Regions from separate parts of the Arthrobacter sp. Y3221114 genome, predicted to be linked through region 1. Evidence: riboswitches for the same ligand, from Rfam matches in the RefSeq annotation. Region 1 holds a riboswitch; the other holds the start of a gene.
The links. Region 1 has a riboswitch for S-adenosylmethionine ahead of AC5RV3_RS11435 (methionine ABC transporter ATP-binding protein). Riboswitches for the same ligand answer to the same signal wherever they lie in the genome.
Positions count from the first base shown of each region.

Region 2: it holds a riboswitch for S-adenosylmethionine, as region 1 does, so the genes downstream of both, AC5RV3_RS15265 (bifunctional o-acetylhomoserine/o-acetylserine sulfhydrylase) here and AC5RV3_RS11435 (methionine ABC transporter ATP-binding protein) in region 1, are expected to answer to the same signal.

Region 1 is NZ_JBNHHW010000004.1:383,528-398,960, forward strand. Features, by position in the region: gene AC5RV3_RS11365 (VOC family protein) at 76-480, shown strand; gene AC5RV3_RS11370 (penicillin acylase family protein) at 535-2,982, opposite strand; gene AC5RV3_RS11375 (hypothetical protein) at 3,023-3,526, opposite strand; gene AC5RV3_RS11380 (ribokinase) at 3,566-4,525, opposite strand; gene uriT (uridine transporter UriT) at 4,522-5,946, opposite strand; gene uriH (uridine-preferring nucleoside hydrolase UriH) at 5,943-6,986, opposite strand; gene AC5RV3_RS11395 (LacI family DNA-binding transcriptional regulator) at 7,197-8,189, shown strand; gene AC5RV3_RS11400 (SDR family oxidoreductase) at 8,205-9,005, opposite strand; gene AC5RV3_RS11405 (putative quinol monooxygenase) at 9,063-9,383, opposite strand; gene AC5RV3_RS11410 (DUF1990 domain-containing protein) at 9,542-10,105, opposite strand; gene AC5RV3_RS11415 (MmcQ/YjbR family DNA-binding protein) at 10,109-10,513, opposite strand; gene AC5RV3_RS11420 (DUF1206 domain-containing protein) at 10,730-11,569, shown strand; gene AC5RV3_RS11425 (MetQ/NlpA family ABC transporter substrate-binding protein) at 11,598-12,518, opposite strand; gene AC5RV3_RS11430 (methionine ABC transporter permease) at 12,545-13,237, opposite strand; gene AC5RV3_RS11435 (methionine ABC transporter ATP-binding protein) at 13,234-14,292, opposite strand; SAM riboswitch class I at 14,406-14,497, opposite strand; gene AC5RV3_RS11440 (LLM class flavin-dependent oxidoreductase) at 14,576-15,433, opposite strand, start outside.
Region 2 is NZ_JBNHHW010000007.1:142,606-158,038, forward strand. Features, by position in the region: gene AC5RV3_RS15205 (glycine--tRNA ligase) at 1-808, opposite strand, end outside; gene AC5RV3_RS15210 (RNA-binding S4 domain-containing protein) at 1,055-1,282, shown strand; gene AC5RV3_RS15215 (alpha/beta hydrolase) at 1,324-1,974, opposite strand; gene AC5RV3_RS15220 (alpha/beta fold hydrolase) at 2,080-3,141, opposite strand; gene AC5RV3_RS15225 (SGNH/GDSL hydrolase family protein) at 3,296-4,138, shown strand; gene AC5RV3_RS15230 (winged helix DNA-binding domain-containing protein) at 4,150-5,037, shown strand; gene AC5RV3_RS15235 (DNA glycosylase AlkZ-like family protein) at 5,061-5,315, shown strand; gene AC5RV3_RS15240 (alpha-mannosidase) at 5,326-8,451, opposite strand; gene AC5RV3_RS15245 (carbohydrate ABC transporter permease) at 8,481-9,335, opposite strand; gene AC5RV3_RS15250 (carbohydrate ABC transporter permease) at 9,340-10,227, opposite strand; gene AC5RV3_RS15255 (extracellular solute-binding protein) at 10,284-11,651, opposite strand; gene metX (homoserine O-acetyltransferase MetX) at 11,841-12,911, opposite strand; gene AC5RV3_RS15265 (bifunctional o-acetylhomoserine/o-acetylserine sulfhydrylase) at 12,992-14,317, opposite strand; SAM riboswitch class IV at 14,385-14,499, opposite strand; gene AC5RV3_RS15270 (VOC family protein) at 14,728-15,369, shown strand.

The DNA.
Region 1 (15,433 bases):
AACATCCCTCTTCGTCTTCCCCTCGAGGACCGGCCCCGCAGCGCTGCCGGATATCCGTATCTGTATGCTGTGCCCATGACGGCACCGCAGATCTATATCAGTTTCCCCGGCACTGCCCGCGAAGCACTGGGTTTCTACGCAGAGATCTTTGGCGGCGAGCTTTCCCTCCACACCAACGAGGACTTCGGTAACAGTGAGGGACCGCCGGGGCACATAGCCCATGGAATGCTGAACGGCGTGGTCGCCCTGGCCGGATCGGATGCGGCACCCGGCGAGAAGAGCGTCCGGCTCGAGGGCGTCATGCTCTCGTTGCTCGGGACGGCCGAGCCCGAGGTGCTGCACGAGTGGTTCGACAAGCTCGCCGTTGGCGGCCGGGTGGTCGATCCCCTTGCCCCGAAGCCGTGGGGCGCCTCCGATGGCCAGGTGATCGATCGTCACGGGCTTCACTGGCTCGTCGGCTACGAACCAGTAGGCCCATAGGGAAAGCAGCAGGCGGCCACCGCCGGTGACCGCCTGCTGCCGACTACGAACAGGTCACTTCAGTATTTTCTCGCTCTCGAGGTTGGCGTCGAGCTGTTCCGGGTAGAGGTTTTCCGTCTTGCATTCGAAGTCCGCGTACATCTGCAGTTGATCAGCGTAGTGCGGGGACTTGGTGCCGTCGGGAGCGATGAAGCCGCTTTGGCCGGGCGGGGCGACGGTGCACATCTGGGCCTGCGAACCGAAGAGCGAGACGATGTCGTTCTGGGAGCCGCGGTTCATGTAGTCCGGCCCGGTCAGGTTCTCGTTCGGGTTCGCTTGGGGGACGCCGATAAAGTTCTTGTAAGAGAACTCATGCTGGGGCGTGGGCGCGGTCCAGTTGTTGCGGTCGGTGCCCTGTTCGGCCTCGAGCTTCTCCAGCGCCTGCTGGTAGGTGTCCAGCAAGACTTGCTTCTTGTCCGCGCCATTGAAGAAGTCGACGTGCTGTAAAATGCCGGCGTCTTTGCCCAACAGGGCGTTGTAGACGAGCTTGCTGCCGTTTGCGGGACGGGCGAGACCGGTGCCCTGCGAGTAGCTGGCAAAAACGGAGGCCGGCAGGTCGTCCTTGAGCACCGCCTCGAACAGGATCGGCAGCCAGGCGTTCATGATCGCTGCCTCAGGGCCGTCGAGCTTGCCGTCGCCGTCACTGTCACGGCGCTGGCCATCCCATCCTGTCAGAAGCCGGACATCCTGGACCACCGGGTCCTTGGCGGGCAGCGTTTTGACGGCTTCCTCGAGGAACGGGCGGAAGTAGCGGATGTTCAGGTCCGCGAACGAGGTTTCTTCGTTGATGTTCCAGATCTCGTCGGTCGTGAACTTCTGCTGGTCCTCAAGCCGCTCAATGATCTCGTTGACGCGGTCCACTGGCGACCAGTTTCCTGAGCCTGCGTTAAAGCCGGCACCGGACTGGTTGTTCCAGTTCACGATATAGCCCTGCTTGGGGTTGTAGACCTTGGGGTTTTCGGAGAAGTCCCTGATTCCCTTCCACTCCATGGACCCGTCGCCGACGGCGGGGAGCCGCGGGTCGTGCCCTTCGGCGCGGATCGGCAGCTTGCCTGGGGAGACGTAGCCAATGTTGCCTTTTTTGTCGGCGTAGTACCAGTTGATCGTAATGCCCACCTTCTCCGCCTGGGCCAGGTACTCCTCCCAGTTCTGGGCCTTCATGATCTTGATCCAAGCCATGAAGGACTGGATTTCGGTGCCGGTCCAGCTGCGTTTCTTTGAGTAGGCCGTGTTGTTCGCTTCGTCAAAGCTGGTCACGAAACCGTGGATGGTGGAGTAAACCTGCTGTTCGATCGGTTCCTGCCCGGCGACCTCGATCTTTTCGGTGCGGACCTCCATCGGTACCCAATCGCCGTCGTACTTGTACTCGTGAGGGTTTTCCGGGTTTAACTGCTCCTGGTAGACGTCGTTGACGTCCAGCGGTCCGGCGGTGGATCCCCAGCTGATGTTCTTGTTGGTGCCGAAGAGGATAGTGGGGTGAGCGAAGGGTGTATTGCCCGTCACATCGTAACCGGCCCCGTGCAGGCCGATGCCGTAGACGTAGGAGGGATTGAACCAGGAGAACTGGGGGCCGTTGAGCAGCACCGAGCCTTTCTCCTTGCTCTTCTTGCCGCCGACGATCCAGAGATTGCTGGCCTCGGGCTGTAGGTTCGGCCAGTCGCCGCCGCCGAACTGCTTCATCCGCTCCAGGCCGTCATCCTTCAGATCCTGGGAAACTTTGTTGAGCTTGGCCATCTGCGAGGGGCTGTCCGAGGCCAGCTGGTTCGGGCGCTTTTTATCCTCGCGCGGCACGGTGGTGGGGGCGGTAGGATCTTCGATCCACTGCAGCTGATCGAAGAGGAGCTGGCCCTGCTCCGCGCCGTGTTCGGCGGTGAGCTGCTGGAGGACCTGCAGGCTGGAGAGCTCCCCTGCGCTGTCCGAGAATCGGTTGGCCATGGTGCCGACCCAGATCATCGCCACGTCGTACCCCGACCAGCGGGAGGGCTCGAAGCCGTAATCGGTGAACTGCTTCGGCAGCAGGGCGCCTGGATTGTCCATCACCTCGGCAATGCGCTTGTTGAAACCGGCCGCGTAACCGTCGAGGATGTCCCGGTCTTCGGCGGGCAGGGCCGAAATCTGCTCCCTGATGGCTTCCGGGTCGAAGGAGGCACGGGAGCGCTTGTCGATCTCGACGTAGTCCGGGCCCAGGACTTCGGCAGAGGTGCCCAGAACGGCGCGTTTGGCCATTTCCAGTTGGAACGTCCGGTCCTCAGCAACGGAATAGCCGTAGCCGTAGAACAGATCGCGGGTCGTGTCCGCGTAGACGTGCGGGACGCCGTAGGTGTCCCGCTTGACGGTGATAGCACCCGATCCGAGGACCTTTTCACTGCTTTGCTGCACGGTCTCCGTGGTGTCGGCCGCCGTAGCACCGGGGGCGGCAAGGCCTCCCGCCAACCCGGCCGAAAGAACCAATGAAAGTGCCATGAGCGCTGGTTTCGTCTTCTTCACCTGACTCCTCGTCGAATCAATTGCGATGGAACTGCATGCGAATGCCGTCGGCAGCCCCTACCTGAACGGCACTGGTTGCTTGGCGGCAACTTAGTGTCACAGCGCCGCTAGGGGGCTGGCAATGGTTGCTGGTCTTAATTCCCGTCCAAACGTTCATTTTGTATCGACGTGGGAATCGGGCGCCTTCGCGCCCGTGTTTCTGCCGGGATTGCTGCAGCCATAGGCTTATAATCGCCGTCGTGTGCACCGGCGCGGGCGGCCTTGTCTGCCCTCGCGCTTGCAGGAGCCCGAGGTGGTTTCCTACACCTCGCCAGTCGTGGCTGCCGACGGCGGCGACCTCGCGGGATTCGCCGGGTCTGGCCAGTGGGATGCCGGGGCGGTCGATGCTGTGCGTGCCCTCGTCCTCGTTGCCGGTCACGGTGGTGGCAATCTCCCCCCGCGCGACGGCGTTCATCGTGATGCCGTGCCGGCCCAGCTTGCTCTCACCAAGGACGACGGCGCGGCGCACCTTCCGGTGCACCGCGCCGTTCGTTTGTACGTCGCGTTAGGTCTCTGGACGTCAGGCGCCAGCCCGCAGACGCTCCACGTCTGCCAGTCGCGGGTACGCGGCCTGGGTTCCCTTTTTCGTGGCAGCCAGGGCAGCAGCGACCGAAGCGAACGCCGCCGCCTCGGCCAGGGTCTCCCCTGCGGCAAGCCGTGCCGCGAGGGACCCGGTGAAGGCGTCGCCGGCGCCGGTAGTGTCCACGGCGTCAACCTGGGTGGGGGCGATCCGGGTGAAACGGCACCCCTCCTCGGCATGCGAATCCAGCACGATGGAGCCGGCGGCGCCCAGGGTGACCACGACACGGTCCAGCCCCTTCGCCGCAAACTTCAAGCGCACCCGCTCCCAGTCGGCAACGGCGGCGTCGGCGCAGGGCATTTCGGCGCCGCCGAGGAACTGCGATGCCTCGTGCGCGTTGACCAGCAGGACGTCGATGAGTTCGGCCAGGCTTCGCGGCACGGGCGCGTAAGGCGAGAGGTTAAGCAGCACCGTTGCTCCGGCGTCGTGCCCTGATCTTGCTGCCGCCTCTACGGCGTCGAGGCCGACCTCGAGGCAGAGGCAGACCACGGCGGCGCCATCGAAAACGTCCCCGGCTGTGACTACGTCGTCGGGAACTACGGTGCCGTTGGCGCCAGGGGATATGACGATGCTGTTCTCCCCCGCGGTGTCAACGGTAATGACGGCGACGCCGGTCTCGACGTCGGCGGCGCGGCGCACGCGGGAAACGTCCACGCCGGCCCCTGCAACGGAGGCCAGCAGCATGTCCCCGTTGGAGTCCTCGCCCACGGCGCCGATCAGGGCTACGTTGCCGCCGAGCCGGCCGGCGGCCACGGCTTGGTTGGCGCTCTTGCCGCCCGGGTTCACGGCGAAGCCTTCGCCGTGGACGGTTTCGCCGGGGTTGGGCAGCCGCTCCGTGTAGATCGTCAGGTCCGCATTCAGTGAACCCACGACGACGATGCGTCCGGCTTGCGGACTCACTTTTTCACCTCGGCATCGACGGGCTTGGGGATCAGCAGCGAGGCGGCGAAGGCCGCGACCGTGATGACCAGGCCTACCACCACCGTCGTGAGGTAAGAGGTGCGGTCGCCCAGCGCCGAGGTGCCCACGAGCACCGCCGGCAGCACCAGGAAGCTCAGCCCGGCGCCGAGGTTGAAGGCTCCGGCGTTCATGCCCGGCAGGAAGCCGGGGTTGCCCGGGGGCGAGAGGACCACGCCGAGCCCGTTGAGCATGATGTTTGCGGTGCCGGCGTACATGATGCCGAGCAGTGCAGTGGCGGCGACCATCAGCGGCAGGCTGTCCAGGCCGAACAGCACAATGATCACCAGGGAGACGATGCTGCCGATCATGCCGATGCGCAGCACATTGGTGTAGCCGAGTACCGGGGCGAGCCGTCCGCTGATCGGGCCGAAGATCCAGCCCAGCAGCGCGTAGGGGGTCAGGATGAGCAGCGCCGTTTCGGTGGGGCCGATGCCGAAGCCGGGTGCGGCGGCCTGTACGTAGGCGGGGACAATCCCGTTGATGACGGCGAAGATGCCGGTCATGGTCAGGACCGTGGTCAGCAGTGGCGCCCACGTGGAGCGCTGGCGCAGATGGACAATCTCCACCATCGGCTGCTTCGCGCGCTTTTCGGTGACCCAGAAGGCGGCGAACGCGGCGGCGGCCACGGCGATCAACACCAGCGAGAGGACCAGGGTTTCCGTGGAGAACGCGCCGACCAGCTTGGCGGCCTCGTTCAGCGCGGTGAGCAGGGCACCGACTGCGACAACAATAAAGACGACGCCGGTCCAGTCCATCCGCGTCCCGGCCTGCGGTTTGCTCTCGGGCGTCAGGACGGCGACGAGAACAGCCGCGATCACGGCGAGGACCACCATGAACCAGAAGATGCTGCGGAAGCCGTAGTGCTCGGCCATGTAGCCGCCGAGGAAGGCATCGACGCCGGCCACGCCGCCGTTGACCGCGAGGATCACGCCCATCAGCGTGCCGTAGGTGCGCAGGTTGGGCACGGCGGTGCGCAGCATGATGAGGCACAGCGGCACGGTGGGGCCGCTGACACCCTGGATGATCCGGCCCACGAATAGCCACGTAACGTCCGGGGCCAGCGCGGCGATCACGGAGCCAACGGCCGTCAGCAGCATCATCCCGACGAGGATCCGCTTGCGGCCGACAATATCGCTCAGCCGGGGCAGGAACAGGGAGAACAGCGCGGCTGTGGTGAAGAACCAGGTCTGGGACAGGCCGATCGAGGCCTGGTCGGTCTGCAGTTCCTCGCCCATGGTGACCAGGGCGGGGCTGAGCATGGAGGCATTGAGCTGGAAGGCCACGCAGGCCGCCAGCAGGGCGACCATCAGGGCGGTGGTGCCGCCGCGGGTTGCCTTGGTCTCGTTCAGAACGGCGCTCATTTCGCTGCCATCCCGGAGGTCTCGGGCGCCGCGGAGGGGGGCGCCGCCGTCGTTGTTGTCGTGGCGGTTCCGAGGTCTACCTCGCCGATCCGGACCAGTGCATCGGTCACCAGGTTCCAGAACTTGGTGCGGTCAAGGTCCACGGCCACCGAGGTGTGGCAGTCGTCCGGTGCGGGGGCGCGGAAGTCAGCGACGGTCATGCCGAGGGTCAGCTTGCCCTGCAGTTCGATGTCGACCGGGACCTTGCGGGTGGTCATCACCGTGGGGTCGATGACGTAGGCGACGGCGCACGGATCGTGGACCGGCGGGTGGTCGAAGCCCTGTGCGTCCTTGTAGGTTTGGGCGAAAAAGTCCATCAGTTCGCGGACAAAGCGGGCCGGACCGGTGCCGACGGCTTCGATCTGCTCGACGACGTCTGGGGTGGCCAGCGCCTGGTGTGTGAGGTCCAGTCCCACCATGACCACCGGCCACTTCTCGTTGAAGACGATGTGGGCGGCCTCGGGGTCGATCATGATGTTGAACTCGGCCACGGCGGACCAGTTGCCCACGTGGTAGCCGCCGCCCATCAGCACGACTTCCTTGACCCGCTCGACGATCCGCGGCTCTTTGCGGGCGGCCATCGCGATGTTGGTCAGGCCGCCAGTCGGGACCAGGGTGACGGTGCCGGGTTCGTGCCCCATGATCGTGTCGATGATGAGATCAACGGCGTGGCGCGGGTCCAGCTCAATGCTGGACTCCGGCTGCGCGGGGCCGTCCATGCCGGACTCGCCGTGGATGTCCGGCGCGGTTTCGATGGTGCGCACCAGCGGGCGGTCACAGCCGGCGGCGAACGGGACCCCGGTGATTCCGGCGATCGTTCCCACCGCCAGAGCGTTCTTGGTGACCTTCGCCAGGGTCTGGTTGCCGACAACGGTGGTCACGGCAAGCAGTTCGATGTCAGGGTTGCCGTGGGCCAGGAGCAGCGCCACGGCGTCGTCGTGCCCCGGATCGCAATCCAATATGATCTTTTTCGGTCCAGGCGTCGCGGAAGTGGCGTCCATGTTTTTCTCTCCACGTCATCGGGGTCCGCCGCAGCGGGGATTCAGTCTCAGGAAGTGTGACACCCCCTTCCCGTTCACGTCAAACGCTTTACGTAAAAAGCGTCAAGCGCTTGATGCACTGTGGTGCTTGATCGCGCTTATCATGGGCTCATGGATTCCGCCCGCCCTCCCCAGCACCCGCCGCGCGTCGGTGGGCGGGTGACCGCGGCGATGGTGGCCGCCCGCGCCGGCGTCTCCACGGCGACGGTTTCTCTGGTGGCCAACGGCAAGACGCGCGGGCGGGTGTCTGCGGACAACATCTCGCGGGTCAGCCAGGCCATCGCCGAACTCGGATACGTGGTGGACAGCGTGGGCAGTTCGCTGGCCAAGGGGGTCAGCTCCATTGTGGTTCTGGTGGCGCCGGACATTTCCAACCCGTTCTTCGCCAAGGTCGTTGCCGGCGTCCGGAAATCCCTCGGCGCGGACTTCCAACTGCTGCTCTCCGTCACCGAAGCCGGTGAATTCCCCCGCGCGGATGACATCCGCCGGATCCTCGCCCTGCGCCCGGCGGGCCTGTTGGTGGATGCCCCCGATGCCGCGTTCCTCGAGGACCTCTCCGCCACGGGCCCCTTGGTGCTGCTCGACGCGCCCGGGCTGGAGGCTTATGCGCCGTCCGTCAACCTCGATGTGGCCCACGGCGCCCGCGAACTCGCGGCGCATCTGGCAGCCTCCGGCCACCAGCGGGTGGCGTACCTGGACAGCGTGACCGGCACAGCCACCTTCACCATTCGCCGGATGGCCTTCCTGGCGGAGGCGGTCGCGCGCGGGATGACCGTGGACCCGGCCCACCTGATCAGCACCACGATCGACGTCGGCGCGTCGGCCGAGGCGTTTGCCGCCGCCTGGCCCCGGTGGCAGCGATCCGGTGTCACCGCCGTCGTCTGCGCCACCGATACCCACGCGTACGGCGTGCTGCAGCAGGCGCGCGTCGCCGGCGTGCGGATCCCGGACGAACTCGCCGTCGCCGGCTTCGACGACCTGCCCTACTCCGCCACTAGCAACCCCGGCCTCACCAGCGTCCACCTTCCCGCCGCCCGCCTGGGCCTCAAGGCCGGCGAACAGCTGCGCGGCCTGATCGAAGGCCGCGACCTCGAGCAACCGCAGCTCACCTTGGAGGCCTCGCTGATTGTGCGCGGCTCCACGGAGCGGATCGCCGCCAACTAACCAGCGACGGCGCGGCTACACCTTGCGCCAGTCGTGGCCGGTCACGGCCGCCCCGGCCTGCGGTCCCATCTGCAGCATGCCGCCGTCCACCACCCACGACGCCCCGGTGACGTAGCCGGCTTCCTCGGACGCCAGGAAGGCGATCACGGCGGCGACCTCGCGGGCGTCGCCGGGCCGGGCCAGCGGTATGCCGGGGCGGTCGATGCGGTGCGGGTCTTCGTCCTCGTTGCCGGTCATGGCGGTGGCGATCTCCCCCGGCGCGACGGAGTTGACCGTGATGCCGTGCCGGCCGAGCTCCAGCGCCATGTTCTTCACCAGCCCGCCGAGGCCATGCTTGGCGGCGTCGTAGGGGGCGGCCCCGATCATCGGCTGGTGCTCGTGCACGCTGGTGACGGCGATGATCCGGCCGCCGCGGCCGGCCTCCGCCATCCGCCGGGCTGCCCGCTGCATGCAGACAAACGCGCCGTCCAAGTCGGTGGCAACCACTCTCCGCCACGTCTCATAGTCCAGCTCCAGGAACGGCTCCGAGGCGCCCGTGCCTGAGTTGTTGACGAACACGTCCAGCCCGCCGAGCTGCTCCGCGAGCGCGTCGACTACGTCCCCGCAGCCGGGCAGGTCCGTGGTGTCCAATTGGACGACGGCGGCGCTGCGGCCGAGCACGCGGACCTCCTTCGCCGTGTCCTCGGCTCCGTCCCGGTCCGAATGCCAGGTGATCCCGACATTCATCCCGGCACGGGCCAAGGCGACGGCGGCGGCCCGGCCGATGCCGGAGTCGGAACCGGTGACAATGGCTGTGCGGGGTGTGAACTGTTCCATGCGCCCTATTGTGGCGAAGAACCTGCCGCTTGCCAGCCCCTCCGGCGGCCGGGCCCGCTACGCGACGGTCATTTCACCCATCAGGTCCCAGTCGTCGCCCTCGACCTGCCGGCTAATGATCCGCGGGGTCTCCTGCAGGTACTGTGGCTGCTCCTGCATGGCCTTCTGGAAGTGGTCGCTCTTCACGTGAGCTTCGGCCGCGTCGTCCCGGAAGGCCTCCACGAGCACGTAGGTGTTGGCGTCGTCCACGCTGCGTGACCAGTCGAACCACAGGTTGCCCGGCTCGGCACGCGTTGCCTCGGTGAATTCGCGCACGAGTTCGGGGAAGCTGTCGGCGTACTCGTCCTTGACCTTGAACTTGACCACAATAAATATCACGCGGCATCAGCCTTTCTTCTTTGGGATGTCTTTTCATCCTGTCATGCACCGCGTGGTCCGTCAGGTCAGGTGCGGCCAGGCAGGATTGGCCCAGCGTCAGTTGGCGTCGCCACCCGGCCTGTCCGCCAGCCCGCCGGTGCGTATCGACGGCCAGTCAGTTAGCGGCGCTGCCCAGGCCGGCCCGCCTGCCCGGCTTGTCCGCCGGCGAGCGCCCTGGCTGCCGAAATATAGCGACGCGTGACCAGCCGCTGGGCGGCTTCCGCCACCGGCGCGCCTGTCCGGTAGAACCAGTTGGAATGCCGGCTGAACGCGAACACCTCGAAGACCACCAGCCCGCTCCCCTCCAGCACAGCCACAAACCCTTCTTCCCCCGACTCCGGATGACCGGGCAGGGTGCCGTAGCCGAACCCCGTCCGCGTTGGCGTCCGTTCCGTCCACACCACGCGGCACGGGATGGCGAGCCGCAGCGGCCCGACTCCGAACCCGCACACCACCTCCACGCCTTCGGCGGCCACCGGCCCCGTGGCATCCACCCGCAGCCCGGCCAGCCGATGCACTTCCCACCCCATCAGCCCTTCGACCAGCCGATGAAAAGCTTCTTCCCCCTCACCGACACCGACCCGCTCGTCGACGACCCGGTATCCCGGCGGCGAGGTGCGTTCCCGGCTCAGCCCCACGCCGTCGTACGTCAAGCGCGCTCCGCCCAGGTTCTTGGCCTTCACCCTTCAGCCCTGCCGCGCATCTTCGCCCCTGGTTAGGCCCATCCAGCCCAGCATTTCGCGGTCGCGGCGCGGCAGTGATGCCACCACCAGATCGTAGGAGTCCTCGATCATGTCGCGCAGCATGTCGTCGGGCAGCCCACCGTCGCAGCGCACGCCGTTCCAGTGCGTTTTGTTCATGTGATAGGCACCCGTGATCTCCGGATGCGCCGCGCGCAGCTGCTGCGCCAGCACCGGTTCACACTTGAGGCTGATGCTCAGCTGCGGCGCCTGCAGGTCGGAGAGCGCGAACATCTTGGCGGCCCGTCCCGCCGCCCTGACCTTGAACACCGATACCTCGGGGCCAAACGGGAAATCTTCGAACGCCCCGGGCAGGGACAGGCAGAATGCGCGCAGCGCGGTTGCGTCCATAGGCATGAGCCTACTGCTCCCCGCCCGCGCCGGTCACGGTTCTGGGGAACCACGTGGCGGCCCGCGCCCATGCCCCGCGACCGCCCGAGTCCGCGCGGTGCGCGGCGGCAACTTCGGTGGCAGGATGGTTTCACAGTTGTTTCACGGGGAACGACGGCGGGGCTTCCGTGCCGCCGGCGGGTTTCGGAATGGGCCACGGCTTTGGAGAGGAGACCCATGGCAGACACGGGCAGGGAAGCGAAGCGGGCGGCCGGCAGGGCTAAAGACAAGACCGAGGACGCTGCCAATTCCAAGCTTTTCGAGCGGGTAGCGCGGTTCGGATACGTGGCCAGCGGCCTGCTGCACGTGCTGATTGGCGCAATCGCGCTCCGACTGGCGTTCGGCGGAGGTGGCGAGGCGGACCAGACCGGGGCCGCCTCAAGCCTGGCGCAGCGCCCGGGCGGATTGTTCCTGCTCTGGGCGGGCATGCTTGCCGCCGCGGCCTTGGCCTTGTGGCAGATCAGCGAAGCGGTGTTCGGGGGCCGCGGCCGCCAGGCTAAGAAGAAATGGGGCTACCGGGCTAAGTGCGTGGGACTGGCCATCGCGTACACGGTGGTGGCGGTGTCGTTCGGCAGCTTCGCGTTGGGCTCCGGCGCCGACAGCAGCCAGAGCTCCCAAGACGCGAGCACCAGGCTGATGCAATGGCCCGGCGGTGTCGTTGTCCTGTTCCTGATTGGCGCTGTCATCATGGGCGCCGGCGTCTTCTACGTGTTCAAGGGCCTGAAGAAGAAGTTCCTGAGCGACCTTAAAAGGCTCCCCCGGGGCAGCACCGGCACCGCCGTGACGTGGCTCGGCGTCGTGGGTTACGTGGGCAAGGGGCTGGCACTGTTCGTGTTGGGGCTGCTGCTGGCGGTGGCCGCGGTGCAGCACGACCCGCAGGAGGTCAAGGGGCTGGACGGGGCGCTCAAGGCGCTGCGCGACCAGGCCTTCGGCCCGGCCGCACTTGCCCTCGTCGCCGTCGGCCTGATTTGTTACGGCCTGTACATGGGCGCCCGGGCACGCTACGCCAAGATGTAGCGCGTTCGGGGCCTCTCGCGTGTCGGCCCTACTCCGTGGAGACCGGCGTCAGCACGTCCTTGACCAGCGGATCCTCCGTGGTGTGCAGGTACTCCTCCAGCCGCGGATCCGAGAAGATCTCGATCAGCTTCTTGCTCTCCGCGCTGTCCTTGAACTGGGTGCCGATCACCAGGCGGGAGGCGAATGTCTTCGGCGCCGCAGGGAACAGGATGCCCTTGTCGCGGCCGATCTTGCCGGCGTCGAACTGGGAGACATAGCCGATCGCGGCATCGACTGAGTCGAGCATCCGCGGCATCGCCAGCAGGTCGGCTTCCTTCAGCTCGAAACCGCGCGGGTTGCCGGTGACGTCGCGGATCTTTGCTGTTCGCGGCTCCACCGCGGGATCCAGCTCCAGCAGTCCCTCGCGCTGCAGCAGCCACAGCGCCTGGCCTTGGTTGGCGGCGTCGTTGGGCAGCAGCAGCACGGCTCCGCGCGGCAGGTCTTCCACCGAGCCGTAGCGGGTTGAGTAGAGGCCGAAACCCCACTGGTACAGCTCCACCGTGGGCGTCAGTTCCAACCCGTTGGCGTCGGCGGACTGCTGCATGTACCACTGGTGTTCGAAGATGGTGGCGTGGAACTGCCCATCGGCCACCGCGCGGTTGGACTGGACCGGATCCTGCAGGCCCACTGCCTCGATCTCCACGCCGTAGTCGGGGGCGATTTCCTCGGCGACGAACTTCAGGATCTTCTCCTCCCCCGCCATCGCCGGTTCGAAGTGGACTTTCAGCGGCGAGGTGACCTCGCTGCCGGATGCCGCGACGGCCGGCCCTGACTGCTGCTGCACCAGCAGCAGCCCCAGGACCAGTGCGACGACGGCGGCAAGGGCGGCAATGCTCCACGGCAGGGCGGTGGTCTGTTTGCGCAGGGTGAAGCCGTGGTCGTGGCCGGACCCGGCGAAAGGGGTGCTCATGATGTGATGCTCCTGTTGGTCGGTGGCTAGGGGCGCAGCAGCGCGCGGGAGATCCGGTCGCCGGCAAACTGCACCAGCTGCACCGTGATGATCAGGACAACGATGGTGGCCGCCATGACGTGGGTGTCGAACCGTTGGTAGCCGTAGGTGACGGCCAGGTAGCCGATGCCGCCGGCGCCGATGGTCCCGGCGATGGCCGAGTATTCGATCATCGAAATGGTGTTGAGCGTGACCGCTGACGTAAGACCTGGCAGGGCTTCGCGCAGCTGCGTCTGCCGGATGATCTGCCCGGTGGAACTGCCCGTGACCAGCCCGACGGCCATGTTCTCGCGCGGCAGGTCGTTGAGTGCGTTCTGCACCAGCCGGGCGAAGAACGGAATGCCGGCCAGTGTCATCGGGACCACGGCTGCCGCAATGCCGATGGTCGTTCCGGTGACCCACTTAGTCAGCGGGATGATGGCGGCCATCAGCACCAGGAACGGGAGCGAGCGGCCCATGTTGACGAGCCAGCTGAGCGTTCCGTGCAGGCGGGGCCGGGGGAACAGGCCGCGGCCGTCCGTGTTGTACAGCAGCACGCCGGTGGCGCCGCCGACCAGGATCACCATGACCATCACGATGCCGACCATCGCCCAGGTTTCGCCGTAGGCCGGCAGCAGCAGCGCGGGCAGGTCCGCCCAGGGCGTGTCCAGCCCGACGGCGGCGGTTTCTGCGGGCCTCATGCGTGCACCTCGATTTTCTCGTTCCTTGCATGATCCTTTGCGTCCGACGGCGGCGTTTCCGCCGCGTCCACGGCACGGTGGCGTGCCTCTGCGGTAAGGCCCAGGCCGGCCAAGTAGGCGCGGACCTCGGCCTCCGGGCGGCCGGCGACACCGATGTCGGCGCGGCCCAGCACCGCTTCACCATGGGCTTCCACCGTGCCGCCGAGCAGCGCCACGCGCACGCCCAAGCCGGTGGACAGGCGGGTCATCCACTCCGGGTCCACCGGCCCGTGCCGGTACGAGACTGACAGCGCGTAGTCGAAGCCGGCCGGCAGCGGGAGGGCGCGGATTGGCAGCAGTTGGCGGCCGGCGGCGGAGGCCGGATCGGCCACCAGGGCGCCGATCGGCCCGTATTCCGCGACGCGGCCGCCGGAGAGCACGGCCACCTGGTCGGCGACGTGGCGCACCACGTCCATCTCATGGGTGATCAGGATGACCGACAACCCCAGTTCGGTGCGCACGTCGTCCAGCAGGTCCAGGATCTGCTGGGTGGACTCCGGATCCAGGCCCGACGTCGATTCGTCGGAGAGCAAAATCCGGGGACGAAGTGCCAGCGCCCGGGCGATGCCGACCCGTTGCTTTTGGCCGCCGGACAGCTGGCCGGGGTAGGCGTTGGCCTTGTGCAGCAGGCCCACCCGGTCCAGCAGTTCGGCCACGCGGTCCTCCATCTGAGCGTGCACCACGCCGAGGTTTCGCAGCGGCAGCGCCACGTTCTCCGCCACCGTCATCCGGCGCAGCAGGGCCGAGTGTTGGAAGATCGTGCCGATGGCGCGGCGTTCGCCGCGCAATGCCTGTCCGGACAGTGCTGACAGGTCGCGGCCGTCCACCAGCACCTGGCCGGAGGTCGGTTTTTCCAACAGGGAGATGCAGTGGGAGAGGGTCGTCTTGCCGGCGCCGGAAGGGCCGACGACGGCGGTGATCGACCCCTGCTCGATGGTCAGGTCGATGCCCTTGAGCACCTCGACCGTCCCGTGGCGCGTGTCGTAGCTCTTGTGCAGATTGCGGATTTCTATCATTGCGGGCCGCCCGCGGCATACCTTTTCATGCTGCTCCTGAAGGTCAGGGAGCCCCGGGCGCAGCCGATCACGGCGCGCAGGCATGGCGCGGCCGGTTCCGGGCCGGCCCGGGTTCTCCATCGGTTCTGGCGTTAGCACCGTGCGGCAGTTGCCGGGGTTGCTGCGGCGTCATCGAGCCAGATCTCTCGGCCGCTCTGGATGGTTCTTGCCGACAGCGGTGCCCGCCCCCTGAAGGGGCGGCGCACCGGCGTCGTTGTTTAGCTGGTTCTGCTGCTGCCGACGCTTAGTCGACCAGCGCGTTCTGCAGGCGGAAGCCGGCGGCGCGGTGGTTCTCCGGCAGCTTGTCGCCGCGGCCGAAGAGCTTGTTGCGCAGGGTCCCCGGCGCGTATTCCGTGGGGTAGGCGCCCAGCTTCTGCAGTTCCGGCACGACGTATTCCACGATGTCCTCGAAGGTGCCCGGGGTGATGGCGTAGGCCAGGTTGAACCCGTCCACGTCGGTCTCGTCGACCCACTCCGCGAGCTTGGCGGCCACCTCCGCGCCGGAACCGACGGTGATCGGGCCGAAGCCGCCGACGCCCACCCATTCGGCCAGCTGGCGGATGGTCCACGGCTTGCCGCTGTCGCCGGACGCCTTCTGGAAGGTCTCCACCGAGGACTGGATGGCATTGGACTTCACGTTTTCGCCGATCACGTCGTCCGGGCCGTAGGTGGAGAGGTCAACGCCCATCCAGCCGGAGATCAGGGCCAGAGCGCCGTTGATGTCCGCGTAGGACTTGTAGTCCTCGAATTTGGCCTGCGCGGTGGCGGTGTCCGGTCCGGTTACCACGGTCTGCATCGCGTAGATGCGTACGTCGTAGCGGTCGCGGCCCGCCGCTTCCACGGCGTCGCGGATCTTCTTCACCGACGCCGCGAGCATCTCCTTGGTCGGGCAGGTCACGAACACCGCCTCGGCGTTCCCGGCGGCGAACTCGGTGCCGCGCTTGGAGGCCCCGGCCTGGAAGATGACCGGGGTGCGCTGCGGGCTCGGCTCCGTGATCGCGATGCCGGGGACCTTGAAGTAGTTGCCCTCGTGCCGGATCTCGTGGACCTTGGCCGGGTCTGTGAAGACGCCGGTCTCGACGTCCTTGACCACGGCGTCGTC
Region 2 (15,433 bases), on a different contig from region 1:
CGTCGGTGGTGCCCTTGGAGTAATGGCTCAGCTTTTCCAGCGGGTGCTCGAAGAGGCGCAGGTTGTCGCGCTTGATGCCCAGGTCCACGTACCACTGCAGCCGCGCGTCGATCCAGTACCGGTGCCACTCTTCGTCGGTCCCGGGCTCCACGAAGAACTCCATCTCCATCTGCTCGAACTCGCGGGTGCGGAAGATGAAGTTGCCCGGGGTGATCTCGTTGCGGAAGCTCTTGCCGATCTGGCCGATGCCGAAGGGGGGCTTCTTCCGCGAGGTGGTCAGGACGTTGTTGAAGTTCACGAAGATGCCCTGCGCGGTCTCCGGGCGCAGGTAATGCATGCCTTCTTCATGGGCGACCGGGCCCAGGAAGGTCTTGAGCAGGCCGGAGAACTCCTGGGGTTCGGTCCACTCGCCCTTGGTGCCGCAGTTGACGCAGGCGATGTCCTTCAGCCCGTTTTCCGGGGCGCGGCCCTTTTTCTCCTCGTACTCTTCTTCGAGGTGGTCGGCGCGGTAGCGCTTGTGGCAGTTGAGGCACTCCACCAGCGGGTCGGAAAAGACGTCCACGTGGCCGGAAGCTTCCCAGACCTGGCGCGGCAGGATGACCGACGAATCCAGTCCGACCACGTCGTCGCGGCCGCGGACCATCGTCTGCCACCACTGGCGCTTGATGTTTTCCTTCAGCTCGACGCCGAGCGGCCCGTAGTCCCATGCGGAGCGGGATCCACCGTAAATTTCACCAGCCTGGAACACGAAGCCGCGGCGCTTGGCCAGCGAAGTAATCGAATCGAGGGCTGATTTGGCTGCTGCCATGAGGTGGTTCTCCGTATCTCTCCAGGGCCGCTGGGTGCGGTCCGAGGGTTGTCATGGCACAGATCCGTCCGGCGGCTGCAGGCACGGATCGGCGCATAGCGAAGCTACAACGTTAGCCTACCGAAAACGGGAACCCGAACCCGAACGGCGCGGGCGCATGCGGCTCCCGCCCGGCGGCCAAGGGCCGTGAGGGGCGCGTGCCGCATCGGACGCCGCAAGCCCCGCGGCATCGGGCATGATGGTTCCATGGCTTCCGACGAAATGTATGACGTGCCGATCCGCGACGAGATGATCCGGCTGGGCCAGCTGCTGAAGCTGGCCAACCTGGCCGACGACGGGATCCAGGCCAAGGAATTCGTCGAGAACGGACTGGTCCAGGTGAACGGCGAGATCGAAACGCGCCGCGGCCGGCAGCTCCACGCCGGGGATACCGTCAGCTGCAACGGGCAAACGGTGCGCGTCAGCCGCAGCTGAGAGGCGCACCGCTTGCTCCTGCGCTTGCAGTACCTTTACTTCTACTTCGCCTGCAGCACGTTGTAGGTCAGGAACTCCTTCACGTGTGCCAGTTCCTGGGCGTTGATGCCGTGGCCGATGCCGGGATAGAGGACCTTGGTCAGGTCCACATGCTCGTTCGCCCAGGCGTGGGTGAACTCGATCTTGTCCTGGGTAATGACCTGGTCTGCCTGGTCCCGGCCCCAGAAGAGCGGCGGCTTGATCGCCTTGACCGCATCGTCGCGGAAGAAATCGTTCCCCGCGGCCGGGACGGCGAATCCGGACAGGCCGACCACCGCGGCAATCTCCTCCGGGCGGTGGCGCAGCACCGACGTGGCCACTGCCATGCCCATGGAAAAGCCCAGCACGGAGACGCTGCTGTGCTGATCCTTGACTCCATCCAGCCAGGACACCACGTCGCTGACGGCCTTCGTGACCTTGTCCACGGAAAAGTCCGGCTCGTGCATGAGGGGGAACCATGTGAAGCCAGGTCCCATCGCCACCGGTGCGCGCACGGCCGCCACGGTAAATTCCTCGGGCAGCCCGGGCACCAGACCCATCAGGTCCTGCTCGTGGGATCCGTAGCCATGGAAGAGCACGAGCAGCGGCGTCCCCGCCCGCTCCTGTTCTGACTTGGACCAGGCAACCACGGGCTGATAAGCAGTTTCAGTCATGCGGTCCATGATCGCACAGAAAGCCCATTGCTTGAAACTTAAAGCTTCTTCGGTGTCGAGTCTCCCGGGCATCGGGCACCGAACCGGTACCCGATGCCCGCCGGCCTACCCGGCTTTGCCGCTCCGTTCGATGTGTGCCGTCAGCTCGGCAACGAACCGCTCCGGATACTCCACATGCGGCGAATGTCCGCAGTCTTCCAGCAGCACCTCGGTGAAGCGCCCGCCGTTGGCCGCATACTTTTCCAGCACCGCCCGGGTCTGCGAGACCATCGGCTGCAGCGGGGCCGCCTCCTCCCCCGGCCAGCCCGGTACCGCGCCGGCCCTGCCGAGGAAGTTCAGGTCGAAAAACGAAGCGTCGGAGACGATCGCGTCACTGTCGCCGTGGATCCAGAGGATGTCCGGCTTGTCCGCCAGTTTGACAATGCCGCTGGTGTTAAAGACCCCCGGCGCCATCGTGTTCAGCACCCCCCTGCGTCCGGGAGCGAAGCCGGGCCAGTTCGACGAGGGGACGGAATCGCCCGGATAGTTGTCGGGGCCCGTCTTGGTGCTGAGCATCGATTCGACCCAGATGCGTTCGTAGGGCGATACGAATCCGGCGTGTACATAGGTCGAGCGGTACACCGACAGCGGCGAGGCAGCTGCGTCGCCGCTGGTGTCGCCTGCTTCCAACCGCGCCACGAAGTCGGGGTTGGCGCCCCCGCCGCCGGTGCCGGCGTCGTCCTCGGTGAGCCTCCGACCCTCCGGTCCCGCCGTCCCGCCGAAACCGTACGGCGAGACCGGAGCCTGCAGCGTGAGGCTGCGGACCGGATGCTCCAGCGCGTATTGCATCACCACGCCGCCGCCCATGCTCCAACCGGCCAGGTGCACGGGCGCCAGTTGCAGGGTTTCCAGTGTGGCGTGGAGGTCGTCGGAGAAGTCGCGCAGCCCGCGGCCGGCAGCCACCGGCGCTGTGTCAGTCTGGCCGAAACCCCGCAGGTCCACCGCGAGCACGCGGTAGTCTGCCGGCAGCGCCTGCATTGTCTCCTGCCAGAACAGCGAGGAGGAGACATTCCCATGCACCAGGACCACCGGGATGCCGTCGGGCCGGTCTCCGTTGCGCTCGAGAATGTTCACCGTCAGACGCTCCGTCGGCACCCGCCGCGCCACGATTCCCGCCAGCAATTCCATCTCAGCTCCTCGAGGTCGAGGCGGCCGCCGTTGGCCGCGTCAAGCACACAGTAGCCGGGAATTCCCCTGCTGACCACGACTTTCTGAAAGGTGATTCAGGTTCTGGGTCTCGCGTCCCTGTGCATCCTCCGCGGCTTCTTGGGAGAATGTACCTGTGAGTAACTTGTCCTATCCAGAAGCACAAGCGTCCATCGCCGCGGCCCGCCACCCCTGGAGCCGTTACGTTGCCCTTGGTGATTCCTTCACCGAAGGGATCGGTGATCCGGACCCCGGGAGCCCGGGCGGACACCGCGGATGGGCCGACCGCGTGGCCGAGGAACTCGCCCGCGGCCACCATGACTTCGCCTACGCCAACCTCGCGATCCGCGGCCGCCTGCTGCAGCAGATCATCGATGAACAGGTCGAACCGGCCCTGGCCCTGCAGCCGGACCTGATTTCGATCTGCGCGGGCGGCAATGATGTGATCCGGCCGGGCGGCGACCCGGACGCCCTCGCCGAGAAGTTCGATCGGGCCGTCACCCGGTTGGCAGCGTCGGGAGCCACCATCGTCCTGTTTACCGCGCCCGACATCGGCGATACCCCCGTGATCGGCAGTGTCCGCGGCAAGGCCGCCATCTACAACGAGAACCTGCGCACGGTGGCGGCCCGCCATAATGCCGTCGTGGCGGACATGTGGGCGCTGCGCCAGCTGAAGGCACCGCAAATGTGGGCCCCCGACCGGCTGCATTTCTCCCCGCTGGGACACCACACCATCGCCGCCATGGTCCTGGACGCCCTCCACGTGGAGCATTCGCTGCAGCCCGAGACGCCCAAACCGCTGCCACCGAAGAACTGGCGCACCGCCCGTACCGAGGACCTGGTGTGGGCGCGCCAGCACCTGGTCCCGTGGGTGCTGCGCCGGGTCCGGCAACAGTCCTCGGGCGACGGGATCCTGCCCAAACGACCGGCCGCCGGCCCCTTCTTCGGGCCGGGCATGCCTCCCGGAGCGGCCGGGTAGGGGGAGCAGCGGTGCAGCAGCCGAGTGCCCAGGAAGTCCGCCGTCACCGGTTGCGGGCACAGCGGCTGTGGGACAGTCCCGGGGACGACGCCGTAGCCGCCCTGCGCTGGCTGCTCGCCTTCCAATCCCAGGAATATCCCTATGCCCGCTGGTCGCTGGCCCAGCGCTGCGGCGGAGCGGCCCGGGACAACGCTGCGGACGTGGACGCGGCCATCGCCGGTGGCCGCATCCTGCGCACGCATGTGCTGCGGCACACCTGGCACTTCGTGTCCGCGGAGGACCTGCGCTGGCTGATGCTGCTCTCCGGTCCCCGTCTCAAGGCGGGGAACAAGGGCCGGGACCGGCAGCTGAGCCTGGACGAGGCGACGGTGGCGCGCAGCAACGAGGTGCTGGCCGCGGCCGTCGCGGGCGGCCGGCACCTCACCCGGGACGAGCTCGCCGCCCGGCTCGCCGATGCGGCGCTGCTCAAGGACGACGGCGCGAGGCTGAACGGCGCGACGCTGCGCGGACAGCGGCTGGGGCATCTGGTGTTCCATGCGGAAATGGATCGGGTGCTGGTGAGCGGGTCTCCGCGGACGACCGGTTCGGTCGCCGTGCAGCAGACGTACGCGGCCTTCGACGAGCGGGTGCCGCCGCTGGCCGGGGACTTCGACCGCGATGGCGCGCTGGCGCAACTGACCGGGCGTTACTTCGCCAGCCGCGGACCGGCGACCTTGAAGGACTGCTCCGACTGGTGCAAACTGCCTCAGGCGGACCTGAAGCGCGGCCTCGAAGCCGGCGGTCGGGCGGGACTGGAGCGGACCGAAATCGAGGGCGAACAACTCTGGTACTCCCCCGCCGCCGGCGGGACGGTTGCCGGCGGCGCTGCCGTGGCGATGGACACCCGCGGGCGGACCTGATCCAGTGTTACGACGAATATGTCATGGGCTATTCCAAGACCCGCGGCTATCTGGGCGGAAGCGCCCCGGCGGCGTTGGGCAGCGACGTGCCGATGCACGTGCTGCTGCTGGACGGAAGGATGGCCGGCAACTGGAGACACGTCCTCCGGCCCGGCTCGGCGGACCTGCGGCTCAAACCGCTGCGGGTCTTCACCGAGCCGGAGCGGCGGGCCGTGGACGCCGCCGTGCAACGCTACTCGGCCTTTCTGCGGCGGCCTGTCACACAGGTGTTGGCCTGACCCGCTCTTGTCAGGCGCCCGTTACGCTGCGGAAGCGGAGGGTCACCAACTGGAACGGCCGAAGCTCGAACGCGGTTGCGCGCTCCGCAGGCTGCTCCAGCCGCAGACCGTCCACGTCCAGCTCCAGCAAATCAGTGGCCGTTACCCGCGCGTAGTCAAAGCCGGCGCTGACCGTGGCTCTCGCACGGCTGCCGAAGGCCTCGTAGCAGCGCAGGATCACGTCGCCGCTTCGGTCTTCGGCCAGCTTGACCGCTTCCATGACTACTGCCCGATTGTCCACGGTAAACAGGGGTTCCACCGGGCCAGCGCCGACCCCGTGCATGTGGCGCAGAGGCAGGTTCAACCGGTAGCCCGCCTGCACGGCCTCCGGGATACCGGCACCGATCACCAACGCCGTCCGGAAGGTGTGCCCGCCTTGGTCGGCCTGCGGATCAGGGTACAGCGGCGCCCGCAGCAGCGACTGCCGCACCACGGTGGCGGGCGAAGCGGTCGGATCGGTCCGCCGGATGTCGTACCCGTACGTGCAGTCGTTGGCGACGGCGACCCCGAAGCCGGGCTCGCCCACATGCACCCAGCGGTGCGCGCAGGTTTCGAACCGCGCTGCGTCCCAGGACGTATTGCTGTGCGTGGGCCGGAAGACGTGGCCGAACTGGATCTCCGACGCTGCCCGCTCTGCGTGGAGGTCGAGCGGGAAGGCCAGCTTCAGCAGTTTCTGGCGCTCGTGCCAATCGACCGTCGTCTCGATCTCCAGCGCGCGGGAGCCGGCGGCCAGCGAGACCGTTTGCTCAACCAGCGAGGCCCCAAACCGGCGGCTGACCCGGAGCCCGGCGACCGGCACGCGGTCCGAAGGCGTGCCTGAAGGAGCCGCAGCGCAGTCACGTGGATCCGGAAGGGCGGCGTCGGAGCCCACCTTGCTGGAAAACACCTCGATGGCATGGACATCCCGCAGCTCCCGGCAAACGGACTTGTAGTGCTCCTCCAGGTCCCAGGCATCCCACATGGTCGGGGCGTCGCGGAAGAGCTGCAGGACATTCGCCTGCATGCCGGCGGGAATGACTTCCCGCCCGGTGTCCAGATGCAAGAGCGAGGAAATCAGCCCCTCGGAGTCGATCACCACCCGGAGCAGGTCGTTGGCCAGCAGCCAGCCGTCGCCGCTGGGCTCAACGCCGACGCTTAACGAGGCGCCCCGGCCGGGCTGCGGTGCCGCGCTGATGGCACCCATCGCGGACACGCCGTCCACCGGATACGGGCCGGCGTTGGCCACGGTGCTCCCGGTGCCCCGGCCGAGGAGGGCGCGCAGCGAGCCATCGATCATGCCAGCCAGTTCCGCCGCCAACAGTGCGTAGTTGGCCTCGGCTTCGCGGTGCACCCAGGCGATCGAGGATCCCGGCAGGATGTCGTGGAATTGCTGCAGCAGCACGGTCTGCCAGGCCCGCTCCAGCGCATCGTACGGATAGGGCGCGGCGCCGCGCACCGCCGCCGTCGCTGCCCAGAGCTCGGCCTCGCGCAGCAGATGCTCGCTGCGGCGGTTGCCCCGCTTGGTGCGCGCCTGCGAGGTGTACGTGCCGCGGTGGTATTCCAAATACAGCTCCCCGGACCACACCGGCGGCCTGGCATATTCTTCCTCGGCGGCCCGGAAAAACTGCTCCGGGGTGGAGAGCTGCACCCGCGGCGAGCCTTCCAGATCGGCGGTGCGGTGCGCGGCGGCGAGCATCTCGCGCGTCGGTCCGCCGCCGCCGTCGCCGTAGCCGAAGGGCAACAGTGATGTGTTTGCCGCTCCCTTCTCCGCGAAGCGCCGTTCCGCCCGGGCAAGCTCGGCCGCGGTCAGCTCGGCGTTGTAGGTATCCGCCGGGGGGAAGTGCGTGAAAATGCGGGTGCCGTCGATGCCCTCCCACCAAAAAGTGTGGTGGGGAAAGGTGTTGGTTTCGTTCCAAGAGAGTTTTTGGGTCAGGAACCAGCGGGATCCGGCAGCGCGGGCAATCTGCGGCATCGCGGCGGAATAGCCGAAGGAGTCCGGCAGCCAGACTTCCTGCGGATTGATGCCGAACTCGGCCAGGAAGAATTTCTTACCGGCAATGAACTGGCGGGCCAGCGCCTCGCCGCCGGGCATATTCGTGTCCGATTCGACCCACATCCCGCCGACCGGGACGAAACGGCCGGCCCTGACTTGCTCCGCCACCCGTGCGAACAGGTCGGGGTACGACTCCTTCAGCCAGGCGTACTGCTGCGCGGAGGAGGCGGCGAAGACAAATTCCGGGTCCGACTCCAGCAGTGCCAGGACGTTCGCGAAGGTCCGGGCGACCTTGCGCTTGGTCTCCCGGACGGGCCAGAGCCAGGCGCTGTCAATGTGGGCGTGGCCCACCGCGTGGATCCGGTGCGCGCTGCCGGCCGCCGGGGCAGCGAGCACAGGCGCCAGGACGGCCCGGCCGGCCGCCGCTGTGCCGGCGACGTCCACTGGGTCCAGCGCGTTCAGTGCGTGCTCCAACGCGCGCAGGATCCGGGCACGGCGCGGCTGCCCCGGGTCAAGCTGGAGCATGAGCTGCTCCAGCACCGTGAAGTCCTGCAGCAGTTCCCATGCGGCCGCATCGCACAGCACGATGTCGGCACGGCGGAAGGTGTAGCACGGACTGCGCCCGGACGTGGCGGGGTCCCCGAACGGCGTGGGCCGGAAGGTGAAGCCGTCGATCATGTCCGGGTTGGCCGCCGCCTCCACGAAGAGCTCGACGCCGCCGCCGGACGTGGCGTCCAGCGGAACGTAGGCGTTCCGCGGCTCGATGGCCTTGATGATCCGTCCCTGCGGAGTGTAGATCAGCCCTTCGGCCTGGAAGCCCGGGATGCCGGGCGTGAACCCCGGGTCCAGGAGCAGTTCCGGCCGATGACCGGCGTCCACGTGCCATTCCGCGGGGATCTGTCCAGTGATCCGAAACCAGGTCGTGGACCAGGCCGGACCCCACATGCTGCCCGCCGCGAAGTCCGTAAAGGTTTCCGCAGCCGCCTCCGCGAAGGGGATCGGCTCGCCGGGACCCTGCCAGGCCTGGAGCCGGACCGGCACCGCCGCGGCGTAAACGGCCGGTTGCAGCCGTTCGACCATGAACCGGCGGATCCGCGCCGAAACCTGCGCCCCGTCGTCGTGCATGGCACCGTCCTTTCGGTCAGAGCGGTTGTTCAACCCTTGACGGCGCCGGCCATGGCAAAAGAACCGCCGATCCCGCGTGACACCAGGATGTAGAGCAGCACCACCGGCACCGAGTACAGCACCGAGAACGCCGCCAGCTGCCCATAGGCTATGGCACCATGCTGGCCGAAGAAGCTGAAGATGCTCACCGCTGCCGGCTGCTTGGCGGAAGAGAGCAGCAGGATGAAGGGAACAAAGAAGTTCCCCCACGCTTGGATGAAGACGAAGATGAAAACCACCGCCAGCCCCGGACGCATGAGCGGAACCACGATCCTGGCGAGGGCGTTCATCGCCGAGGCACCGTCCACCCAGGCCGCTTCTTCCAGGCTGACCGGGACCGAATCCATAAAATTCTTCGTCATCCAGATCGCCATCGGCAGTGATGATGCCGCCATGAAGAACGTGGTGGCCGCCAGCGAGTCCAGGAAGTTCAATTGCACGAACAGGCCGTAGACCGGAACCATGATCGCCGTGACCGGCAGGCAGGTTCCGAAGAGCACGACGTACAGGAACGGTTTGTTGAACCGCATCTGGTAGCGCGAGAGCGGGTAAGCGGCCAGCACGGCCGCCAGCACTGTGACCACGGCCGTACCGCCGGCAAGCATGAAGCTGTTGAGCAGCGGAACGAAGGTCAGGTCTGCGGTGAGCACCGCGGCGTAATTGGCCACCGAGATAGCGGACGGGAGCCGGGTCTGGTAACTGGCCTGTGCATCGAGCGACGCCAGGAGCAGCCAGCTCAACGGCAGCAGGAAGCAGGCGGCGACGACCAGCAGCGAGATGTTCGCCAGCACGGCAACGGTAGTTCCCCGGCCGGAGGCCACGGACAACGGTCCGGAGCGGTTCATCTGCTCAGCCCTTCCTTTCGCGCAGCGCTCGGATGTAGATGACGGAGAAGACCGCCCCGATCAACAGCATGACGACGGCGATGGCGGTCCCGTAGCCCACGTCGCTGTAGCGGAATGCCTCTTCGTAGGCCATCAGCGGCAGCGTGGTGCTGGCTCCTGCCGGACCGCCCGCGGTCATCACGTAGATGAGCGTGAAAACCGACAGGGTCTGCAAGGTGATGAGCATCAGGTTGGTGGCAATGCTGCGCCGGATCATCGGCAGCGTGATGTACCACAACCGCTTCGACCCGCCGGCGCCGTCGATCATCGCCGCTTCCGTGATTTCCTCCGGCACATCGTTGAGCGCCGCCTGATACACCATCATGGAAAACGCCGTTCCCCGCCAGATATTGGCCAGGATCACTGCCAGCATCGGAAACGTAAACAGCCAATCGGTGGCATCGAGGCCGAAGACGGCGGAGAGTTGGTTCAATGTTCCGTCCCGGTTGAAAAAGGCATAGGCGACGAAGCCGGCCACGATTTCGGGCAGCACCCAGGCCGCGACCACGCAGACACCCACGACTGCGGAAACCGCCTTGCTTGCTTTCGTCATCAGCAACGCGATCGCCAGGCCCAGCAGGTTCTGCCCGATCACGGCCGAGACAAGCACGAAAATGACGGTCAGCCAGAGCGACTGCAGGAAGTCGGGGTCGCCGAGCAGCTCCGTATAATTTTCCAACCCGACCCACTGCGGGTCCTTGGCCGCGACGCCGGTCAGCGAAGCATTGGTCAAGGATCCATAGAAGGACCAGAGGATCGGTCCGGCCAGGAACACGCCCAGCAATGCCACGGCCGGGCCAAGCGGCAGCAGCCGCAGGGCAGTCCTCCCCGGCGTACGGCGAGGGCGGCGCAGCTCAGTGCCACGCTGCCTTTCAGCGGCGCGGGCCACCACATCGGCGGTCAAGGCTGCTACTTCTGTACTACGTTTTCTTCGCCGACAAGGTCGGTGACGGCGGCGTCGTAGTCAGCCGCGGCCTCCTCAGGTGTCTTCTTCCCCATCATCACCGCTTCGGTGGCTTCCTGGACAGCGGTTGATATCTGCGGATAGTCCGCCGTGGCGGGCCGGTAGTGCGTCACCGAGACCAGTTCCGAGACCTCGCCCACAAACGGGTTGGCGTCCAGGTAGGCGGGGTCCTCGGCGACATCGGTACGCACTGCGATCTGGGAATTGGCCACGGTGTACTCCAGCGAGTTCTCCTGGCTCATCACCTCCGTCAGGAACTCAAACGCGAGATCCGGATTCGCCGAATTGGCCCCGACCGCGAGCGTCCAACCGCCGGACATACTGACCGCGCCCGGCTCCTGGCCGTTCTGAGTCGGGAACGGAGCCACGCCCATCACGTCGGTATATTCGGGCCAGTCCACCAGACCTCCCTCTTCCCAGAACGACGGCGAGTAGGAACCTTCCACGGTTCCGCCGAGTTTGTCCTCGGGGAAAAGCTGCCCGAAGACCATTTGCCACACGTTTGGATCCAGCGCCTCGGCCGGGCTTACTGCGAGTTCTTCCTGATAAAGAGTCTCCAGGAAGGCCAGGGAGTCGACGAAGCCTTGAGAGCCCACCACCCACTTGCCCTCATCGGCGTCGTAGAGCGTGTCGCCGGTGCCATAGAGCAGTTCATAGAAGCTCTGCATGACGGTACCTTCGCCGGTGCCCGTGCCGGCGTACATGTTGAACGGAACCACCTCCGGTTGGGAGGATTTGATGGCCCGGGCGGCCTCCAGAATGGCGTTCCAGTCCTTGGGTGCCCAGGGGACGTCGACGCCGGCTGCTTCCAAGACGTTCTTGTTGTACCAGATGGCGCGTGTATCGGTGCCCAGTGGCACTGCGTAGATACTGCCGTCGTCTGCACGCCCGGCTTCCTTGGCCCCTTCGTTGAAATTCGCCCAGTCGTCCCACTCGGCCAGATAAGGATCCAGGTTCAACAAGTAGCCGGCGTCTACATCCGAACGGATCTTGAAAGTGTCCTCATAGAAGACGTCCGGGGCGGTGTCCGGGGAGCGCTGGGACAGGGCGAGCTTGGTGGCGTAATCTTCGTCGCTGCCAGTAATGGGCTCCAAATTGACCGTCACGCCTTCGTGGGCGGCCTCAAAGTCTGATTTCGCCTTCTTCATCAAGCCGTCCATCGTGGCGTTGGCTTCGGTCGTCTGGTAAACGATCCGCAATGCGGCGCCTTGGTCCGTTCCGCCCTCACCGCCGCCGCCTCCACCGGCGCAGCCAGCCAGTGCCAGTGTGCCTATCGCCAACAGGGACACTTTCACAGTGGAGTCACGCAGCATAGTTCCCCCCTTGTAGTGGAGGCCTCCGGGCCAGACGTCGGATGGCGCGCCCGCGGGCCTATCGGCATGCTACCGACAGGCTCCATCAAATGGATTTATTCGTTCCAACCGTGATCAAACTGCAATGGTCACTCGTTCAGCAACCGGTCTCCGCCCTCGACGGAGCCAGTGCTGTTGCCGTTGGCGACGTCAGCCCTGCGCGAAGAACGCCTCGGTGAGGGCCTCGTGCAGCTGGTGGATATCGGTGAGGAAACCGTCGTGGCCCAGCGGCGTTTCGATGGTGTGGACCTTGACTGCCCCGGGCAGCGCCTCGGCCAGCTGCCGCGACTGTTCCGGAAAGTACAGGCGATCGGAATCCACCGCGGCGACGAAGAACTGCGTGTCGGTGAGACCGCCCAGCGACTGCTCCAGCGAGCCTCGGCCCCGGGCGACGTCGTGGCTGATGAGGGCCTCGGTGAGCAGGATGTAGCTGTTGGCGTCAAAGCGCGCGACGAGCTTGTCCGCCTGGTAGTCGAGGTAGCTTTCCACTGCATAGCGGCCACGGGCGGACGGCGTGATGCCGCCGTACGGCTGCTCCTCCGCCTGCGGCTTGCGGCCGAACCTGTACTCCAGCTCCGGCTCTGAGCGGTAGTTGATGTGTGCGATGCGCCGGGCAATGCCGAGTCCGGCCTCGGGAGCGGGACCATCGTAATAGTCGCCGCCGGCGAAGTGCGGGTCCAGCCGGATGGCCGCGACCTGCGCCTGCGCGAAGGCAATCTGCTCGGCGGTGCTCGCGGCGCCGCACGCCAGGACGGCGCACCGGGCGGTGCGCTCCGGGAACGTCGCCGCCCATTCAAGCGCGCGGGCGCCACCCATCGACCCGCCGAGCACCGTGTGCCAGCGCCGGATACCCAGTGCGTCGGCCAGACGCGCCTCCGCCCGGACGGAGTCGCGGATCGTGACGAACGGGAAGCGCGAACCCCACGGCGTCCCGTCCGGTGCCGGCGACGAGGGACCAGTGGAGCCGTAGCAGCCGCCGACCATGTTGGCGGCCACTACGAAATAGCGCTCCGTGTCGATCGTGGCACCGGGACCTACCAGGTCATCCCACCAGCCGTCCTCATGCGAGTAGCCGCGTGCGACATGCGTGCTGCCGGTCAGGGCGTGCTGTATCAGGACTGCGTTGGACGCGTCCGCGTTCAAGGTGCCCCAGGTTTCAAAGCCGAGGACCACCTCGGGCAGATAGCCGCCGGCCTCCAACTCCAGCGCACCGACCGGCATCCGGCGCAGGATGCCGTCGGTCGCCTGTTCCACCAGTTCCTGCGGTTGCACTATCGTCACGCTGCGCTCTACCTGCTTGCCTAGTCGTCCGCGCCCTTGGCGGCGCGGAAACCGGCCTCCAGATCGGCGATGATGTCGTTGACGTTCTCGATGCCCACGGACAGCCGGACCAGCCCGTCGGTCACCCCGGCCGCGAGCCGCTCCGGGGCGGAGAGCTGGGCATGCGTGGTCGACGCCGGGTGGATCACCAGCGAGCGGACATCGCCCAGGTTGGCCACGTGCGAGTGCAGTTCAAGGCCGTCCACAAAGCGCTTGCCGGCCTCGATGCCGCCCTTGATCTCGAACGAGACGATGGCGCCCGTGCCCTTCGGGCCGTACTTGCGGCCGCGGTCGTACCACGGGCTGGAGGGCAGGCCGAGGTACGCGACGGAGGCAACGTCGTCGTGCTCTTCCAGGAATTCCGCCACCTTCTGCGCGTTGGCCACGTGCCGCTCCACGCGCAGGCTCAGCGTCTCCAGCCCCTGGGCAATCAGGAACGCGTTGAACGGCGAGATCGCGGACCCCAGGTCGCGCAGCAACTGCACCCGGGCCTTGAGGATGTAGGCCAGGTTGGCGCCCAAAGCGCCGTTGACGCCGAGGTCGCGGGCGAAGACCAGCCCGTTGTAGGTCTCGTCCGGCGTGTTGAACCCGGGGAACTTCCCGGGGTCCGCGGCGAAATCGAACGTTCCGGCATCCACGATCACGCCGCCGATGGCCGTCCCGTGGCCGCCGAGGTACTTGGTGGCCGAGTGGAGCACGATGTCGGCCCCCCACTCGATCGGTCGGATCAGGTACGGGGTTGCCAACGTGTTGTCGACGATCAGTGGCACACCGTTCTCATGGGCGATGGCGCTGACCGACTCCAGATCCAGCACGTCCTGGCGCGGATTGGAGACCACCTCACCGAAGAACGCCTTGGTGTTCGGCTTCACGGCATCGCGCCACTGCTGCAGGTTATCCGGATCCTCGACGAATGTGACGTCGATGCCGAACTTGGGCAGCGTGGTGCGGAGCAGGTTGTAGGTGCCGCCGTACAGGCTGGGGCTGGCCACGATATGGTCGCCGGCCTCGGCGAGGTTCAGGATGGAGAACGTGGATGCTGCCTGTCCCGAGGCAAGCAACAGGGCGCCCACGCCGCCCTCCAGGTTGGCGATCCGGGTCTCCACAGCCTCGGTGGTGGGGTTGCCGATCCTGGTGTAAATCGGCGCAAGTTCGGAGAGGGCAAAACGGTCCGCGGCGCTCTGCGTGCTGGGGAAGACGAACGAGGTGGTCTGGTAGATCGGAAGGGCGCGGGCGCCCGTTGCGGCATCCGGCTCCTGGCCTACGTGAATCTGACGGGTCTCAAAGGACCAATCTGCAGTGGACATGGTGCAACTCCTTCAGTGGAAGGGGCCATCCGGGATCCGGCCGTGCCGGCATGTCTGTCCCGGGTGTGACCCGCGCTTGCGCACCGCCTTATGGCGGCTGCCTGGTCTTCACCCGGGGCACCCCACCGCGGTTGGAGGGTTGCCGGCCAGCAAACCGGGGTTTCGCGCTGGCACTCATGACCTGCCTCCAGTCTCCGCAGACAAGCCGGCGGCCGCAACAATATGACACCTTATGACTGGCCGCTCACCGCCCGCCCGCCTGTCCGCCTGCCCGCCGCCACTTTCCCCTGGGAGGCATGCCGGTCGGGCGGAATCCCCGTCAGGAACGCCGCGCCCCGCACGAGCCGCAAGCTGAGTGACTTAGGTCACCCTAAGTCGAGAGCGGGTTCACAAAGTGCCAAGATAATGCCATGCGCTTCGACCATGTTTCTTATGCTGCTGAACCCGACGGTCTGGCTGCCACCTCCGAGCGGATCTCCAGAGCCCTGGGCATCGACGCCGTCAAGGGCGGGGTTCACCCACGCTTCGGCACCCGCAATATGATCTTCCCCCTCACCGACCACCACTACCTGGAGGTGGTGGAGGTTCTCGACCACCCCGCTTCCGACAAAGCCCCCTTTGGCCAGGCCGTGCGGGCGCGCTCCGAGGCCGGCGGCGGCTGGATGGGCTGGTGCGTGGCAGTCGAGGACCTGACCCCGTTCGAAGAACGGCTGGGCCGCCACGCGGTTCCCGGCAACCGCAAGTTCCCGGACGGACAGGAACTGAGCTGGCAGCAGATCGGGATCAAGGGCCTGATCGCCGACCCGCAGGTGCCCTACATGTTGCGCTGGGATGACGGCACGGAGCCGCTGCATCCGTCCAACGCCCGCCCCGCAACGGTCAAGCTGATCGGCCTGACCATCGCCGGCTCCTCCGAGCGGGTGGCGGACTGGCTCGGCACCCCGGTCGACGGCCTGCTCGACGACGTCAAGGTGGCTTGGTCGGCCCCTAACGGCACGCCCGGCATCCTGTCCGTTCGCTTCGAAACCGCCAACGGGATCGTCGAACTCTGAGTTCTCGCGGCATCGCTCCGTTTCGGGCGTCCGCTCCACTTTATAGAAGGAGCAGACGCCCGAA